4 regions of the Pseudomonas sp. GW821-FHT03E01 genome follow, and region 2 is predicted to be linked to each of the others. Evidence: predicted binding sites of a transcription regulator. Region 2 holds the regulator's gene; each other region holds the start of a gene.

What was found. Region 2 encodes FliA, which starts transcription of late flagellar genes. Its sites were predicted from a motif close to CTAAAGTTTNNNNNNNNNNNGCCGNTAA; they were not measured.
Region 1: a site for FliA is predicted at 3,008-3,035, ahead of AC07VO_RS07780 (methyl-accepting chemotaxis protein). Genes of this name have one in related genera too.
Region 3: a site for FliA is predicted at 2,443-2,470, ahead of AC07VO_RS29525 (methyl-accepting chemotaxis protein). Genes of this name have one in related genera too.
Region 4: a site for FliA is predicted at 3,178-3,205, ahead of AC07VO_RS27755 (methyl-accepting chemotaxis protein). Genes of this name have one in related genera too.

The regions. Positions count from the first base shown of each region.
Region 1 is NZ_JBWKUI010000004.1:940-5,632, reverse strand. It holds gene AC07VO_RS07785 (aldose 1-epimerase family protein) at 1-741, opposite strand, end outside; gene AC07VO_RS07780 (methyl-accepting chemotaxis protein) at 924-2,900, opposite strand; gene AC07VO_RS07775 (LysR substrate-binding domain-containing protein) at 3,086-4,006, opposite strand; gene AC07VO_RS07770 (NorM family multidrug efflux MATE transporter) at 4,164-4,693, shown strand, end outside.
Region 2 is NZ_JBWKUI010000011.1:149,741-154,433, forward strand. It holds gene flhA (flagellar biosynthesis protein FlhA) at 1-590, shown strand, start outside; gene flhF (flagellar biosynthesis GTPase FlhF) at 602-1,927, shown strand; gene fleN (flagellar synthesis regulator FleN) at 2,044-2,874, shown strand; gene fliA (RNA polymerase sigma factor FliA) at 2,871-3,611, shown strand; gene AC07VO_RS19530 (chemotaxis response regulator CheY) at 3,779-4,150, shown strand; gene AC07VO_RS19535 (protein phosphatase CheZ) at 4,172-4,693, shown strand, end outside.
Region 3 is NZ_JBWKUI010000028.1:27,411-32,103, reverse strand. It holds gene AC07VO_RS29535 (bile acid:sodium symporter family protein) at 1-630, opposite strand, end outside; gene AC07VO_RS29530 (AraC family transcriptional regulator) at 715-1,506, shown strand; gene AC07VO_RS29525 (methyl-accepting chemotaxis protein) at 1,686-2,414, opposite strand; partial or broken gene AC07VO_RS29520 (cache domain-containing protein) at 2,544-3,476, opposite strand; gene AC07VO_RS29515 (PA4780 family RIO1-like protein kinase) at 4,077-4,693, shown strand, end outside.
Region 4 is NZ_JBWKUI010000022.1:1,602-6,294, reverse strand. It holds gene AC07VO_RS27765 (GAF domain-containing sensor histidine kinase) at 1-764, shown strand, start outside; gene AC07VO_RS27760 (hypothetical protein) at 781-1,143, opposite strand; gene AC07VO_RS27755 (methyl-accepting chemotaxis protein) at 1,438-3,063, opposite strand; gene AC07VO_RS27750 (transporter) at 3,339-4,361, shown strand; gene AC07VO_RS27745 (inorganic phosphate transporter) at 4,631-4,693, shown strand, end outside.

The DNA.
Region 1 (4,693 bases), on a different contig from region 2:
CTTCACCGGCGCGGCGAAGCGGGCGCCCTGTTCCAGGAACGGGGTGCTGAAGTTGCTGTGATACAGCGCTTGGTATTCCTTCGGATAATCACCGTTGTTGGTCAGAGTGTCGTTGAGGGCGAACACAACGCTGCCGGGGTCGGTGACCAGTTCGGTTGCGACGGAGAAGTCGACCTTCTTGAATGCCTGCTCTTTCAGTTCACCGCGCAGGCTGATGGCGTATGGCGGTTTTTCATCAATGTGCAGGGTGACTTTGTTGGCCGGGATGTTGGCGGCGCGACCGTGCAGGGTCAGCAGCTCGCCATTGTCCATGCCGGGATGGCCGACCCATTCGTAGCCGCAGCGGGTGACCAGTTCATTGAAACCTTCCAGCCAGCCCAGGCCACCGCGACCGTTGAGTTCGATGAAGGACGGGTTGACCACTTCCTTGACCGGCGAATCCCAGCCCATGCGCACATTGCCGACCGAAGCTTGCAGCACGTTCATGCCGCGAGTCGGCACCACCGAGAGTTTCATCGCGCCATTATCGATGTCGACAATGCTGACGCCCTCCTGCCGACCGCCATGCAAGGTGCGCAGGGTCACGGAGAAGGGTTTGTCGGTTTTCACGCCGAGTTGCTGGCTGGTGATCTGCCAGTTCTGGGCGGCTTTGTCGGTATCGAGCAGGACGTAATCCCAGGCCATGGCGTGGGAAGCAGCGGACAGTGCGCTGAGGGCAACGAAGAGTTTGAGCGGGGTCATGGCAGCAGCCTTTCTTGGAGTTGTGCCATTTTTATAAACTTGAAGAAACGTTTCAGCAAGCATAAAAATCGAGATCACGACGGCAAATGCCAAATGATCGTCGATACGGGGCTTGTGGATAACGCGCAGAATCGAGTTGATGCCATCGCGAGCCTGCTCGCGATGGCTGTTTCGGAGGTGCCTTAGCGGAACCGGTCAACCTCATGCCGCAAGTCCGCCGCGAGCTTCTCCAGCTCTTTGGCAGTCACCGCCAGGTTCGACACCACTTCCCGCTGCTCACTGTTCGCCAAGGCAATGCTTTGCAGGTTGCTGCTGAGCAAGGTCGCGGTGCTGCTTTGCTCCTGGGTCGCGGTGGTGATGGCGGCGAATTGCTGACCGGCCGAGCGACTTTGCTCATCGATTCGCGCCAGGGCTGAGGCGACGTTGGCGTTGCGCGACAAGCCTTCCTGCATCAGCACGTTACCCTGCTCCATGGTGCTGATCGCGTTGCCGGTTTCCTGCTGGATACTTTGGATCATCCCGGAAATTTCGTCAGTGGCCTGGCGAGTGCGTGAAGCCAGGTTGCGCACCTCATCGGCCACCACCGCAAACCCACGACCTTGTTCACCGGCACGGGCGGCTTCGATGGCAGCGTTGAGCGCCAGCAAATTGGTTTGCTCGGCGATCGCGGTGATCACCCCGACGATGCCGCCGATTTCCTGGGAGCGCTGACCCAAGGTGTTGATTACCGTCGCGGTGCTGTTCAGCGCACCGGCGATTTGCTCCAGGGATGAGGACGCTTCGTCCATCGACGTACGACCGATCTGGGTTTGCTGTGCGTTTTCCTGCGCCAGGCGCTGGGTGTTGCCCATGTTGTCGGCGATGTTCAGCGAGGTGGCGCTGAATTCTTCCACGGCGCCGGCCATGCTGGTGATTTCGCCGGACTGCTGCTCCATCCCTTCATAGGCACCGCCAGACAGACCGGACAACGCCTGGGCGCGGCTGTTGACCTCTTCCGAGGCTCTACGAATGTGCTCGACCATGGTCGACAAGGCCTGGCTCATCTGGTTGAAAGCGCGGGCCAACTGACCGATTTCGTCGTTGCTCGACACGTTCAGGCGCACGCTCAAATCACCGGCACCCAAGGCTTCGGCCTGACGCACCAGATCCCCCAGCGGCGCCAGTTTGCTGCGCAACAACCAGACCGCCGAACCCACCGCCAGCAACATCGCCAACAGGCTGCCGATGGCCAGGCGAATGCCGACGCTCCAGGTCACCGCGCGGATTTCCGCTTTCGGCATGCTCGCCACCACCGACCATGGGCCGCCTTCGAACGGCACGGCAATGCTGTAGAAGTCTTGCGACTTGTCGCTCCAGAAATCGCCCTTGCCCGGTGTCTTGGCCAGACCGACGATGGCCGGGACGGCCACGTCCAATGCTTGCACACCGGCGATCGGCACCAGCCATTTGTTCTGCTCATCGAGCAACGCCAGGGAGCCGGTCTGGCCGATGCGGAAGCGCTTGAGGTTTTCGAACTGGGCGTTCTGGGCGTCGGTGTAATCGAATCCCACGAACAGCACGGCAATCACCTTACCGCCGCTGTCGCGTACGGGGGTGTACTGAGTCATGTAGGACCGTTCGAAGAGCAAGGCGCGACCGACGTAGCTCTGCCCGGCCATCAAGCGCGCATAAGCCGGGTGAGCGTGATCCAGCAATGTGCCGATGGCCCGGGTGCCGTCCTGTTTGCTCAGGGACGTGCTGACCCGGATGAAGTCTTCGCCACTGCGCACGAACAGCGTCGCAACGCCGGCAGTCATTTGCTTGAACTCATCCACTTCCTTGAAGTTGTTGTTCAACACTTCGCCACCCAGGTGCAGGCCCGGGGTCTGCACGCCCGCCACGGTCACCGGCTCATCCGGATGCACGCTCAAACCGGCGCTGAAGCGCTTCTCGAACAGGCCGCTGAGGCGCTGGGTACTCTCACGCAACGTGCCGTGGAACGTGCTCAGCTGATCGGCCAGCAGCCGCGCCTCGCTGGCCAGGTGCTCTTCGCGGGTGGCGAGGTTGGCGGCGTCCAGCGAGCGCAGGGCAAACACGGTGCTGCCGCTGATGACAATCGCCAGTATCACGGCAAGCGCAAGACCCAGCTGTGAGGCAATCCGAGCACGAGGTTGAGACATGACAGCTCCTGACCCAGTGGGCCGGATCATCCTGATCCCGTCGCACTCGGCTAAATTTCTGATAGAGGGGAAAACGTGGAGCCTGGTACGAAGGTTCCATCAGCAGATTTTCGGCGGCAAAGCCGAATACTTGAGTGATTAACGGGGATATGGCTCAAGGCCGCCATCGCAGCGGCTCCATCGATTCAACCCAGGCGTTCGACATCCGGTAATTCCATGGCCCGGACTTCGCCTTGCAGGAAATCGCTGAGCCGGCGCAAACGTTCACCTCCCGGGCGGGTTTTCGGCCAGACCAGGTAATAATTCTCACCACTGGCGACGGCCGTCGGCCACGGCAAACTCAGACGTCCCTGCGCGACATCCTCCGCCACCATCAGCAAATCACCCATGGACACGCCGTAGCCACGGGCGGCAGCGATCATGCCCAGCTCCAAGGTGTCGAACACCTGCCCGCCCTTGAGCGAGACCTGATCGCTCAGGCCCATGCGCTCCAGCCAGTTGCGCCAGTCACGGCGGTCCGGCGTCGGGTGCAGCAGTTCGGTGCTGGCCAGGCGCGCAACGTCCCACGGTTGATCCTTCAGCAGATTCGGCGCGCCCACCGGAATCAACTCTTCGGGGAACAGCAAAGTCGTCTCCCAGTCCGGTGGAAAATGCCCGTTGCTGAGGATGACGGCGCAGTCAAAGGGTTCATGGTTGAAGTCCACCGTATCGACGTCCATCCAGGCGCTGGTCAATTGCACCTCGTTCCCCGGTCGCAGGTGGCGAAAGCGACTGAGCCGCGCCAACAGCCAGCGCATGGTCAGGGTCGACGGGGCTTTCATGCGCAGGATGTCGTCTTCGGCGCGCAAGGTGTTGCAGGCCCGCTCAAGGGCGGTGAAGCCTTCGCGAATGCCCGGCAGGATCAGCCGCGCCGATTCGGTCAGTTGCAGGTTGCGCCCGCTGCGATGAAACAGCCGACAGGCGAAATGCTCTTCGAGCGTACGAATGTGCCGGCTGACCGCACTTTGCGTGATCGACAACTCTTCGGCGGCGCGGGTAAACGAACTATGCCGCGCCGCCGCTTCGAATGCTCGAAGGGCATACAAGGGAGGGAGACGACGAGACATTGGGAAACCTCCTATAGCGCGATTGCCTCAACTTATCAGAAAGTCCCGAGCATGAGTTTTAATCATGCTACCCATCCTTTTTATCCCTTTGTGGAAACCCCGCAGAGCGCCGAGAATCGACGCTTCCTGTTCTCTCTGACAATCGAGCGTGATGATCATGCAGCATCCAGCGCGTATTGAACTCTGGGCCATCCTGCGGCTGGCGGGGCCGTTGATTGCCTCGCAGTTGGCGCACATGTTGATGGTCCTCACCGACACCTTGATGATGGCGCGCCTGAGTCCCGAGGCGCTGGCCGGCGGCGGTCTGGGCGCGGCGACGTATTCGTTCGTGTCGATCTTCTGCATCGGCGTGATCGCGGCGGTCGGCACCCTGGTGGCAATTCGTCAGGGCGCGGGCGACATCATCGGCGCAGCGCGGCTGACCCAGGCCGGTTTGTGGCTGGCCTGGTTGATGGCGCTGGTGGCGGGTCTGCTGCTGTGGAACCTCAAACCGGTGTTGCTGCTGTTCGGCCAGACCGCAACCAACGTCCAGGCCGCCGGCCAGTTTCTGTTGATCCTGCCGTTCGCCCTGCCCGGCTACCTGAGTTTCATGGCACTGCGCGGCTTCACCAGCGCCATCGGCCGGGCGACGCCGGTGATGGTCATCAGCCTCGGCGGCACCGTGGCCAACTTCCTGCTCAACTATGC
Region 2 (4,693 bases):
GCCACGAAGAAGTCCAGCAACTCATGCAATTGCTGGCCAAAAGCTCACCGAAACTGGCCGAAGAGTTGGTGCCGGGGGTGGTTTCGCTGTCGCAACTGCTCAAAGTCTTGCAGGCGTTGCTGGCCGAACAGGTGCCGGTGCGGGACATCCGCAGCATCGCCGAAGCCATCGCGAACAACGCCGCCAAGAGTCAAGATACCGCCGCTTTGGTGGCCGCAGTGCGCGTCGGCGTATCCCGTGCAATCGTGCAAAGCATTGTAGGCACTGAGTCGGAGCTGCCTGTGATCACCTTGGAACCAAGGTTGGAACAAATATTGCTCAATAGTCTTCAGAAGGCAGGACAAGGCTCGGAAGAGGGCGTTCTGCTGGAGCCAAGCATGGCGGAAAAACTGCAACGCTCGTTGATCGATGCGGCGCAGCGTCAGGAAATGCAAGGTCAGCCGGTGATTCTGCTGGTGGCCGGTCCGGTTCGCGCGATGCTCTCGCGATTCGGTCGGCTGGCAGTGCCGGGTTTGCACGTGTTGGCTTACCAGGAAATTCCTGACAACAAGCAAGTGACCATCGTTGCGACAGTAGGGCCCAACGGCTGAGGTAGTGGTTTATGCAAGTTAAGCGTTTTTTCGCCGCCGATATGCGTCAGGCCATGAAACTGGTTCGTGATGAGCTGGGCGCTGATGCCGCCATCATTGGCAATCGCCGGATCGCCGGCGGTGTCGAGCTGACGGCTGCCCTGGATTACAAATTGTCGGCGCTGGCCCCGCGTGTTCCGAACATGGAACTCGAGGATGAGCTGCGCAAGACCCAGTCGCGGATCGTCACCGCCCAGGCCGAACTGAGCCTGCGCGGCGATGGCGAGAGCGACAAGACCACCAATCGCCAGTTGTTCGCCGGCCTGCCGTTGACCGCTGCCGAACCGCTGATCGAACCGGCGCTCGCCGAACCTCGGCGTCCGGCCCCCGCGCCTGCTGCGGCGACCGGTGTCGATCCGCGCGCATTCGATTCGATGCGTTTCGAGCTCAACAGCCTGCGTGAACTGATGGAAGTGCAGCTTGGCTCGCTGGCCTGGAATCAGCTGCAAGGCAGCCGTCCGGCCCAGGCCAACCTCTGGCGTCGCCTGCAACGCATCGGCCTGTCCGGCCCGTTGTCGCGCGATCTGCTGGCACTGATTACCGACATTGAAGAGCCTCGTCAGGCCTGGCGCATGCTGCTCGCGCACCTGGCGCGGATGATCGCTACCCCGGAAATCGAGCCGCTGGAAGAGGGTGGGGTGATTGCCATGGTCGGACCCGCCGGCATGGGCAAGACCACCACACTGGCCAAGCTCGCGGCCCGTTACGTGCTCAAGTACGGCGCGCAGAACATCGCGCTGGTGAGCATGGACAGCTATCGCATTGGTGCCCAGGAACAGCTCAAGACGCTGGGCCGGATCCTTAACGTGTCGGTGACCCACGTCGATCCAGGTCAATCCCTGGTGCAGGCGCTGGAGCCCTTGCTGCGCAAACGCGTGGTGCTGATCGATACCGCCGGCCTTCAGGCCAGCGATCCGGCACTGCGGATGCAGCTCGAAAGCCTGGCCGGGCGCGGCATCAAATCAAAAAATTATCTGGTCCTGGCAACCACCAGCCAGAAACAGGTTCTAACTGCCGCTTATCACAGTTACAAACGCTGCGGCCTCGCCGGCTGCATCCTGACTAAACTGGATGAAACGGCAAGTCTGGGCGAGGTGTTGAGCCTGGCGATCAGTCATGAGTTGCCGGTGGCTTACCTGACCGATGGTCCACGGATTCCGGATGATTTGCATCTGCCACGTCGTCATCAGTTGGTCAGCCGCGCCGTTAGCGTACAAATGCAGGAAGAACCCAGCGAAGAAGCCATGGCTGACATGTTCGCTGATATTTACCACAGCCCGACCAAGCAGGTTGGCTGAGGTGTTAATGAACATTTTTTGTACCTACATCGATGGTCTGCCATGCATTGTTCCGATGGTGAACGCGCAGCCAGTAATGTGGCCTCCGTCTAAGTAAGACAAGGTAAAGAAATAACATGGGCAGCATGCATCCCGTACAGGTGATCGCGGTGACCGGCGGCAAAGGTGGCGTCGGGAAGACTAACGTGTCAGTGAACTTGTCCCTGGCTCTAGCTGAGCTCGGCCGGCGCGTCATGCTGCTGGATGCCGATCTGGGGCTGGCGAACGTCGACGTTCTGTTGGGACTGACACCCAAACGCACGCTGGCCGACGTGATCGAAGGCCGCTGTGAGCTGCGCGACGTGCTGTTGCAAGGGCCTGGCGGTATCCGCATCGTCCCGGCCGCCTCCGGCACCCAGAGCATGGTTCATCTGAGCCCGGCCCAGCATGCCGGCCTGATCCAGGCGTTCAGTGATATCGGCGACAACCTCGACGTATTGGTGATCGACACCGCTGCGGGCATTGGTGACTCGGTAGTCAGCTTCGTGCGCGCCGCGCAGGAAGTCTTGCTGGTGGTGTGCGACGAACCGACCTCGATCACCGACGCCTACGCGCTGATCAAACTGCTTAACCGCGACTACGGCATGAACCGCTTCCGCGTCCTGGCCAACATGGCGCAGAGCCCGCAGGAAGGCCGCAACCTGTTCGCCAAGTTGACCAAGGTCACGGATCGCTTCCTCGACGTCGCCTTACAATACGTCGGCGCAGTGCCTTACGACGAAAGCGTACGCAAGGCCGTGCAGAAGCAACGCGCGGTGTATGAAGCCTTTCCGCGTTCCAAGTGCGCCCTGGCGTTCAAGGCCATTGCGCAGAAAGTCGATACCTGGCCACTGCCGGCCAACCCTCGTGGACATCTGGAGTTTTTCGTCGAGCGCCTCGTGCAACAAACTGCAGGACCCGTGCTATGACAGCCAGCGGTTACAACCTCTACAAGCAGTCGGCACGTGACGCGCAGTACGAGCTGATCGAGCGTTACGCGCCACTGGTCAAACGCATTGCCTACCACTTGCTGGCGCGTCTGCCGGCCAGTGTCCAGGTCGAAGACCTGATCCAGGCCGGGATGATCGGCCTGCTTGAAGTATCAACCAAATACGACGCCAGCAAAGGCGCGAGTTTCGAGACGTACGCGGGCATTCGAATCCGCGGCGCGATGCTCGATGAAGTGCGCAAGGGGGACTGGGCGCCACGTTCGGTCCACCGCAATACCCGCATGGTCAGCGACGCGATTCGCTCGATTGAAGCTAAAACCGGCCGTGACGCTAAAGATCACGAAGTTGCGGCCGAACTCCAATTGAGTCTCGACGATTATTACGGGATTTTGAACGACACCCTGGGCAGCCGGTTATTCAGTTTCGACGATCTGTTGCAGGACGGCGAACACGAAGGGCTGCATGAGGATGGCGCGAGTGCTCATCTCGAGCCGTCACGCGATCTGGAAGATGAACGCTTCCAGGCGGCGCTGGCGGACGCGATTGCCAATTTGCCGGAGCGTGAGCGACTGGTGTTGGCGCTGTACTACGACGAAGAGTTGAATCTCAAGGAAATCGGTGAGGTCCTGGGGGTCAGCGAGTCGCGGGTCAGCCAGTTACACAGCCAGTGCGCGGCCCGTTTGCGGGGGCGTTTGGGGGAGTGGCGAGCGCGCTGAAGGCAGTGTGGGGACACTGCGAATGGAGCTGGTGTGGTGTTGAACCGTACCGGTCTCGATCTGTTGTGCTCCAGACAGTCATTGAGTGCTTTGCCGGATTGATTGAAATGGCGCGTCCAGGTGCTGGGCGCGTTTAAGACTGCTTGGAGGTCGAATTGGACAAGAACATGAAAATCCTCATCGTTGATGACTTCTCAACGATGCGGCGGATCATAAAAAACCTGTTGCGTGACCTTGGGTTCACCAACACCGCCGAAGCCGATGACGGGCTGACCGGGTTGCCGATGCTGCAAAGCGGTAACTTCGATTTTCTGGTTACCGACTGGAACATGCCCGGTATGACCGGCATCGACCTGCTTCGTGCGGTGCGCGCCGATGAAAGGCTCAAGCACCTGCCGGTGCTGATGGTGACCGCCGAAGCCAAGCGCGAGCAAATCATCGAAGCGGCCCAGGCCGGTGTTAACGGCTATGTGGTCAAACCCTTCACAGCCCAGGCGTTGAAAGAAAAAATCGAGAAGATTTTCGAACGCATCGGCTGATGTACTGCGCACGGGGGAGCTATGGAGCATAACGAATCTTCACAGGGCGATTTTGAGTCGACCCTGAAAAAACACGCGGTCGAACTGGTCGACAGCCTTGAAAAAGGCAAGTTTGGCGACGCTGTGCAACTGATCCATGAGCTCAACCAGACCCGTGACCGCGGCCTGTATCAGGAAGTGGGCAAGCTCACCCGCGAGCTGCATAGCGCGATCGTCAATTTCCAGATTGACCCGCACATGCCGCAAGCCGAGGAAGTGTCTCAGATCACGGATGCCACCGAGCGCCTGTCCTATGTGGTCAAGCTGACCGAGGCCGCGGCCAACCGCACCATGGACCTGGTGGAAAACGCCACGCCGCTGATCAACAGCCTGAGCGATGAAGCCCAGGCGCTGAGCACGGATTGGGGACGGTTCATGCGTCGCGAAGTCGGGGCTGAAGAGTTCCGCGAACTGGCCCGGCGGGTCGATGGTTTCCTGACACGCAGCAGTGAAGACAACCGCGTCGTGTCGAGCAACCTCAACGACATTCTGCTGGCCCAGGAT
Region 3 (4,693 bases), on a different contig from region 2:
CAGCTTGTCGGCGATGTTGGTGTAGCGCTTGTGCCGAGCGAAAAACCTGCCCAGCCATGGCCGCAGCAATTGCCCGAGTACCAGCGGCAACAACAGCATCGCGCACAGGTCGAGCAGGGTTGAACCCAGGTCGATGCCGCCAGCGCCGCTGCCGACCACGAAACTCACCAGCAACGGTGTCAGGAAAATCCCCAAGACGCTGGACAGGCTCGCGTTGAGAATCGCCGCCGGTACGTTGCCGCCCGCGCTGCCGGTGAGGGCCACGGACGAAGAGATGGTCGAGGGCAGGGCGCAGAGGTAGAGGAAACCGAGCATCAGCAACGATGGAATGTGTGAGCCCAGCAGTGTGTCGCTCAGCAGCCAGATCAACGGAAACACCGCAAAGGTGAAGACTTGAACCATCACGTGCAGCTTCCAGTTTTTCAGCCCGTGGCGGATCTGCTCGCTGGAGAGGTTGATCCCGTGCAGGAAGAACACCAGGAACACGCCGATGTTGATTACATACTCAGCGTGCATCCCGCCGCCGGTAGCGCCGAAGGTCGGGAAGAAATACGCCAGCAGCGTGGCGATCAGCATGCCGCACAAGAACCAGTCGGTGACCACGCGTTTAAGGTGTTTGAAGGCATGCATAACCGGCACCGAATCCATTTGTAAGAATTGATGACTTAGCCTAACGTCGGCCCTGTCAGCCGTCTTGCGACATAAGGCCAATCAATGCCGACTAACGGACAACTTACCCTCGAGCGGACCATCCCGGCGCTGACGGTGTTGCCGCGTCCGTTGTATGCGCGGGCGGAAAGCCTGAACGCCGGTTCGTGGACGCCGCCTCATCGTCATGATTGGGTGCAGTTTTCCTACGCCATCAGCGGTGTTCTCGGCGTGCACACCGCCGAGGGCAGTTTCTTTGCGCCGCCGCAGTGGGGCATCTGGATTCCGGCGGATCTCGAGCATCAGGTCGTGACCTCGATGCGTGCCGAAATGCGCAGCCTGTATGTGCGCCGCGAGGACTGCCAATGGGCGGACGGGCGTTGCCGGGTACTGGAAGTCACGCCTTTGGCGCGGGAGCTGATCAAGCGCTTTTGCCAGTTGCCGGTGGAGTATCCACAGGGCGACAGTCAGGAGGCGCGATTGGTGGGCGTGCTGCTCGATCAGTTGGCGAGTCTGCCGGAGGTGGGGTTTTCCTTGCCGCTGCCCCGGCATGAGCGACTGCTGGGTTTGTGCAACGAACTGATCGAAAGTCCCGAGTGCTCGGTGACCTTGCAGGAATGGGCCGAGCGTTTGGGCATGTCGGAGAAAACCCTGATGCGGCTGTTTCAGCGCGAGACCGGGTTGAGCTTCCGCAGTTGGCGGCAGCGCATGCGGCTGCTGTCGTCGTTGAGTTTGCTGGAGGAGGGGGACAGCGTGACCAATGCCGCGCTGTCTTGCGGGTATGACTCGACGTCGGCGTTTATTGCGGCGTTCAAGGGGTTGTTCGGGTTTACCCCCGGGGAGTTGTTCAAGCAGTAATTGTGGCGAGGGAGCTTGCTCCCGCTGGAGCGCGAAGCGGTCCCAATTCAGCCAACGCGGTGCATTAGATATTCCGCGTTTGCCGGTTTACGACTGCTTCGCAGCCGAGCGGGACGGTGCGGCGATCCGACAAGCTCCCTCGCCACAGGTATCGGTTTCGACCAGTTGGATCAGTGACTTCAGGTTCTGAAGCGGCGAACCAACCCGTCCAGCTCATTCGACAACCCTGCCAGGCTCTGAGAATCCAGCCGCGCCGAGTTTGCCAATTCCGCCACCAACTGCGCATCGCCATGAATCTGGCTGATATGCCGATTGATGTCCTCGGCCACCTGATGCTGTTCCTCAGCCGCCGTGGCGATTTGAGTATTCATGTCACGAATCACATCCACCGACTCACGGATCTGCCCAAAGCTGCTGCGCGCTTCACCGATGCGGGTCACCGATTGCTGAGACACCTCCAGGCTCGCATGCATCTGCTGTGTTACCTGACTGGTGCGCTTGGCCAGGTTGCCCAGCAGGCCGTCGATTTCCGCCGTGGAATCGGCAGTTCGTTTGGCCAGGGCGCGAACTTCATCCGCCACCACCGCAAAGCCACGACCCTGTTCACCGGCCCGGGCTGCTTCGATGGCCGCGTTCAGGGCCAACAAGTTGGTCTGTTCGGCGATGGAACGGATGGTCCCGAGGATCGACTGAATGTCGTTGCTGTCGCGCTCAAGCTGTTGCATCGATTGCGCCGACTGTTCGATTTCCTGGCTCAAGCGATCGACACTGCTCACCGCGGCATCGATCTGCTGCTGGCCTTCACGGGCCTGGCGCTGACCGCTGTCGGCCGACTCGGCGGCCTGGCTGCAAGAGCGCGCGACTTCGTTGGCGGTGGCGACCATTTCGTGGAACGCCGTGGACACCATGTCCACCGCTTCACGCTGACGCCCGGCGGCTTCGGCCATGTCGCTGGACACTTGGGTCGAACTCTTGGAGGTGGCGAGGATCTTGGTCGCGGCGCCGCCGATGCTTTGAATCAGGTTGCGGATCGCCGCCAGAAACTGGTTGAACCAGTTGGCCAGTTGCGCGGTTTCATCGCTGCCACGGATGTGCAGGTTCTTGGTCAGGTCGCCTTCACCCTGGGCGATGCCTTCCAGACCGCTGGCCACGCTGCGGATCGGCCGCACGATCAGGCTGGCGAAACTGGCGCCGACGATGGCGAAGAACACCGCCAGTACCGCCGCGATGATCGCGATCAGCCAGGTCAGTTGAGTGGCCGAGCTCATCACGTCGGTCTGCTTGATCAGGCCGATAAAGGTCCAGCCCAGTTGCTCCGACGGCCAGACGTTGGCCATGTAGCGCTCGCCATTGAGCTCAACCTCTACCAGCCCTTTGCCGGCCTTGCCGAGTTGCGCGTAACCGTCGCCGAGGCTGCTCAGTGCTTTGAAATTGTGTTCCGGCTGCTTGGGATCGACCAGTATGGTGCCTGTGTTTTCCACCAGCATCAGGTAGCCGGTTTCGCCGAGTTTGATCTGTTTGACGATTTCAGTGAGCTGCTTGAGCGTCACGTCGATGCTGACCACGCCGCCATTGCTGCCCAGTTTGTTATCGATGGTGCGCACGGTGCTGACGTAGGTCGCGTCATCCTGGGCCCAGTAATAGGCCTCGGTGCGAAGCGGCTTGCCCGGCTTGGCCTGGGCCGCCTTGTACCAAGGGCGCTGGCGCGGGTCGTAATTGCTCAGCTTCGCATCGTCCGGCCAGGACACGTAACCGCCCGCCGCCGTCCCGAGAATCGCGTAGGCGTAGGCCGGGTGGCTGTTGCCCAGGTCCTGGAGGAGGGCGAAGACCTTCTTGTCCATTTCGCCTTGGGGAATGCTCTCGGCGTTGGCACTCATGTAGGTCTTGAGGCTGTCGTCGGAGTTCTTGATCAGCGGTTGGGTGGCCAGGTAGTCAACGTTCTGGCTGATGCCATCAAAGAACAGTTGCATGGCATTGCTGACCTGACGAATCTCGCGGCCACTGCCGTCGACAAAATTGTCCTTGGCATCACTGCGCAAGTTCAGCACGACGAGGGTGGCGACCAGCACCACGGGCAAGCAGGCGATGATTGCAAACGCCCAGGTCAACTTCTGTTTGATGTTCATCCGCGCTCCAGTTTTTCTTGTAGGCCCACGCAGTACTGATGACTCGCGGATTATTGGCAGCCGAAAACGTTTGATACGCCCCGATCCTTGAGCGCGCCTTCTTGATTGTTGTTGAGGCGATTGTCAGACAATTCCTTTTCTCTCTAATGACTTCGGCTGAAGCGCGGGGAAATTGAGGTCTTTTGAGAAAAATCCTGCGAACGCCAGGGATCGAGGTTAGATTCTGTCGCAAATACCTTGGCACTCCGTCGTCAACAAGTGGTTCTCGCTCAGCTATGATCCGGGGCGGTCGATGAGTTTTGCCTGATTAATCCGGCACATTGTGTGCTTCTTGATGTTCATGGGAACGTTCATAGGTCGGCAACCCCTCCCCCGAATGAGAGGATTGCCGTATAACGAATGACTTTCGCGTGTTTGGTAATAAAGGACCCACAATAAAAGCTGATGAAGACTCCAAAACGCATTGAACCCCTGATCGAGGACGGTCTGGTCGACGAGGTGCTGCGCCCACTCATGAGTGGTAAAGAAGCAGCTGTTTATGTGGTGCGCTGCGGCAACGAGCTGCGTTGTGCCAAGGTCTACAAGGAGGCGAACAAACGCAGTTTTCGTCAGGCGGCCGAGTATCAGGAAGGTCGCAAGGTGCGCAACAGCCGGCAGGCTCGCGCAATGGCCAAGGGCTCCAAGTTTGGCCGCAAGGAAACCGAAGACGCCTGGCAGAACGCCGAAGTGGCGGCGCTGTTCCGCCTGGCCAGTGCCGGGGTGCGGGTGCCCAAGCCGTACGACTTCCTCGAAGGCGTGCTGCTGATGGAGCTGGTGGCCGACGAGTACGGCGATGCCGCGCCGCGTCTGAACGATGTGGTGCTGGAGCCGGATCAGGCACGCGAATATCACGCCTATCTGATTTCGCAAATCGTGCTGATGTTGTGTACCGGTCTGGTGCACGGTGACCTGTCCGAGTTCAATGTGCTGCTGACGCCGACCGGCCCGGTCATCATCGATCTGCCGCAAGCAGTGGATGCGGCGGGCAACAACCACGCGTTCAGCATGCTTGAGCGGGATGT
Region 4 (4,693 bases), on a different contig from region 2:
CCATGGAATCCTTCGCCCGGATGCTTGCGCTGCAGATCGAGGCCGAAGAAAACCTGCAACGGACCGAAGCGGCGCCGATCAAGGAACATAAAACCACCGAACTGCGCGAACAGTTTATCGCCGTGCTCGGCCATGACCTGCGCAACCCCTTGTTCGCCATCAGCGCCGGTGCCGAAATGCTCCTGCGCAAACTCAAAGACCCGCCAAATGAACAACGGGTGCGGCATATCCTCACCAGCGCCCGGCGTGCGACCAAACTGGTCGACGATGTACTGGACTTCGCGCGCGGGTCATTGGGTCGCGGCATCCCGGTGAATATCGAGCCGTGCCCGGATTTGGGGGATATGCTGCGGCATGTGATCGCCGAGATCCAGAGCATTCACCCCAAGCGCATTATTCAGTCGTCGATTGGCGACCTGAGCGACATTCATTGCGATCGCGAACGGGTCGCGCAGTTGCTGTCCAACCTGCTGGCGAATGCCGTTGTCCACGGCGATCCCGACGGCCCGGTCGAGGTCAGTGCGCAGGTCAACGAAGGGCACTTCATATTGAGCGTGAAAAACCACGGGCTGATTGCCGAGGATGCGCTGCAGCATCTGTTCCAGCCCTACTCGCGACCGACCGGCGGAACACCGCAGGCCGGCCTCGGGTTGGGGTTGTACATTGCCAATCAGATTGCGCTGGCCCATGGGGGGCAGCTTGATGTGAAATCGACGCAGTCCCATGGAACGGCGTTCATATTCACGTTGCCTTTGACGCGGTGACGACAGCCTCAATGTCTTAGACCGCGTTAGCGTGACTCACGGACGATTGGCTGTTAAACATCTCGACCTTGGCACGGAAAGAACTTGAGGTGGAGGTCGATCCATCCAGATGCTTGATCGTGTAGTAAGCCTCCGCAGCGACAGCCACCTGACTCAGCGCTCCTTTGTCCAAAGGAATGTGTATGGGAAAGAAATCACCTTGTCGATATTTGTGATAAGCAACCTCCACGTTGCCAAACTTCACGAAGATTTCTTCGCCCTCTACAAATTCTTCCCTTGCCGGGATGATTGCTTTCGGAATCACTGGGTCTGCTTCATCGACGAAAAAAATGATCGACTGTCCACCGACAACAGTCATAGGGTTCAATGTTTCGGTCATCGCAATGCTCCTTGTGAAAGTACTGGCACAGGTTCAGTTTGAGTAGGCGCGCCAAGGGATATCTAGCGCCGCGAGAAAAAAACTGTCTACTGTCAGAAATAACAGGTACCGCTGAAATCGGGCGTCTTGGTTGCAAGTACCCGATCAACGGCACACCGACCTTAACAAGGTGTACAGCTGTAATGCTTAAGGATCAGGCCGAGGTGCTGACCACCGAATCCGCCGTACTGCCACCTTCATCCTGCAACGCCTGTGTACCGACTCGGTAACCGATTCGATACACAATCCATTTCACTAGGCGCTCAACCGCGCCGTTACCTCATTCAATTGCCCCGACAGCCCATGCAGGTTGTGGCTGGCCGCTTCGGTGCGCTGCACGTTGTCCAGGTTGGTGCTGGCGATGCTGGTGATTTCGGTGAGGTTGCGCGAGATGTCTTCGGCCACTGAAGTCTGTTCTTCTGCGGCGGTGGCGATCTGGCGGTTCATGTCGCGAATGGCTTCCACGGCATGGGTGATCCGCTCGAGCATGGCGCCGGCCTGGGTCACTTGCTCGACGCTTTGCTCGCTGCGCGACTGGCCGCTTTCGATGGCCTGGGCCGCGTCCACCGCACCGGTTTGCACGGTTTGAATGATCTGGTTGATCTCGATGATCGACGCCGCCGTGCGCTGGGCCAGGCTGCGTACTTCATCAGCGACCACCGCAAAACCGCGCCCGGCTTCACCGGCACGGGCCGCTTCGATTGCCGCGTTGAGCGCCAGCAGGTTGGTCTGTTCGGCAATGCCGCGAATCACTTCCAGCACCTTTCCGATGCGCCCGCTGTCTTCTTCCAGACGACGGATGACCGTGGCGGTGTTGGCGATTTCGCCACGCATTTGGGTGATGGTGTGAATGGTGCCCTGCATGACCTTCTCGCCTTGCTGGGCGGACTGGTCGGCATCGTCGGCCGCACGTGCCGCTTCGGCGGCGTGGCGCGCGACTTCTTGCGCGGTGGCGGACATTTCGTTCATCGCCGTGGCCACCTGATCGGTGCGATTGAACTGCTCGTTGGTGCCGCTGGCCATAAGGCCGGCAATCGAGTTCAGCTCACCGCTGGCACTGTCCAGGTCCGACGCGCTGCGCTGCAAACGACTGAAGGTTTCGGCGAGGAAATCGCGCAAGGTGTTGGCGGCCCTGGCCAGGTTGCCCAACTCGTCCTGACGGGTGCTGGCCACGCGCTCGGCGAACCGGCCCTGACTGAGTTGCGCCACGTAGTCGATCAGTTTGCGGATCGGCTCTACCAGGTTGCGATTGACCAGCCACAGACTCAACAAACCAATCAGCAGGCCCGACACCAGCATCACCGCGAGCCCCGACAACACCGTCTGATCGGCACTGGCACTGATCAATTTCGATTGTTCGACACTCTGCTTGCGCAGTTCGCCGACCAGTTCATTCATCTGCTCGCTGGCGGCGCGGTCCACGCCCTTGACCGCATTGTCGCCGGCCGCTGGGTCGGCACCGGCCGCCACGTAGGCATCACGGCCCTTCTGATACGCCGCACCTAATACACGATGCTCCTCACGCAGGCGTTCGATGCGGGTCTTGAGTTGCGGCTCCATACCCTTCTGCCCCGCCAGTTCACCAAGGATACCCTGCACATTGCGCTGACCCTCCTCGAACTGCTTCCAGTATTTGTCCAGGTCCGCGGGTTGCTTGCCGCGCAGCAGGACGTTTTTCCACTCCTGAACCTGCACCTTGAATTGCAGGTTGGCTTCATCGATCAGTTGCGAGGTGTGCAACGGGCCTTCGATCAGGTTCGCGTAGTTCTGAACGCCGTTGGACAAAAAGTGAAAGCAGGCCAAAGCGATCAACAACATCGCCAACAGGCTGCCGCTCAACAGGGCGAGAATTTGTGCTCGAAGGGACTTTTGTAAAGACATCGGGAAGTACTCGAAACAGGAATGAGGCACGCGGATGAAGGCGTGAAAAGTATCCGGACATCCCTGTCTGCCACGTTGGCCCTTGGCCGAAGGCGCGCAAACGTAACCCAAGCGTGATCGGCGTTCCAGAGCGGTTCTTGAGGAAAATCCGACCATCGGTATCGCAATCGTTTGCGTACACCTTGCCGTCACAAAACCGTCATGAGCGCTTGCAATGATGAGGCTCAAGTGAACCTGTGAAACCCGCGACAGGCGCCTCCCCGCAGCGAGACTTCATGAACCACAGCATTGATCAACGCCATCGCGATTCCGACCTGTTCGGCCTGCTTTACGGTTTCAGTTTTCGCCCCGGCGAGCGCGGTCGAGAGATCGATTCGGCCAAGGCACTGCACTGCCTGCAACAACTGGACGACAGTGATGAGTTTCTCTGGCTGCACCTGAACCTGGCCCATGCGGCGTGCGAGCGCTGGATGAAAAGCCATCTGGAATTGCCCGACGAGTTTTTCGAAGCCTTGCACGAGGGGTCGCGTTCGACGCGCATCGAGCATGTCGATTCGGCGTTGCTGGCGGTGGTCAACGATGTGGTGTTCAACCTCAGTAGCATGGTTTCCTCGGATGTCTCGACGCTGTGGGTCTGCGCCCGCAGTCGGCTGATCATCAGCGCGCGCCTGCAACCGCTGCACTCGGTGGACAAGCTGCGCTCTTCGGTGAAGGCCGGTGAATGCTTTCGCTCACCGCTGGAATTGCTGGTGCATTTGCTGCGTGATCAGGGCGAAGTGCTGACGCAGATCGTGCGCAAGACCAGCCTCAGTGTCGATCAGATCGAAGATGAATTGCTGTCGTCGCGCCTGTCCACCAACCGCGCCGAACTGGGCGCCAACCGCCGGGTGCTGGTGCGCCTGCAACGGTTGCTGGCGCTGGAGCCGGGCTCGTTGCTGCGCCTGCTCAATCGTCCGCCGCAATGGTTGCAGAAGGAGGACGTCAAGGAGCTGCGCAAATCCACCGAGGAGTTTGCGCTGATCATCAACGACCTCACAGCCCTCGGTGAGCGGATCAAGCTGTTGCAGGAAGAAATCGCCGCCAACCTCAACGAACAGAGCAACCGCACGCTGTTCACCCTGACCGTGGTCACGGTGTTGGCGCTGCCGATCAACATCATTGCCGGTTTCTTCGGCATGAACGTCGGCGGGGTGCCGCTTGCCGGGGATCCGGAGGGGTTCTGGATTCTGGTGGCACTGGTGGCGACGTTTACCCTGATTGCCGGGCGCTGGGCGTTTCGTAAGCGGCGCGATTATTAAACCGCCCATCATCACCGATACCTTGTGGCGAGGGAGCTTGCTCCCGCTGGGCTGCGCAGCGGACCCTATCCGGTTTATTCATTCAAACAGAATTCTCTGGTTTTACGACTGCTTCGCAGCCGAACGGGAGCAAGCTCCCTCGCCACAGGTATTTGCCTGCCTTAGCATCCGGCATCACAAAAAAACCAAACACTGACCCAGCGCAGTCTCACTGTAATATTTAGCAACGATCATGGCCGATACTCCTTCTCTGCTCAGGATTGTCCGGCATGGCTACGCCTTCCTTCACCGCCGCCTCCCAGGCGCCCGCCAGCGGCGCCAGGCCGCAGTTC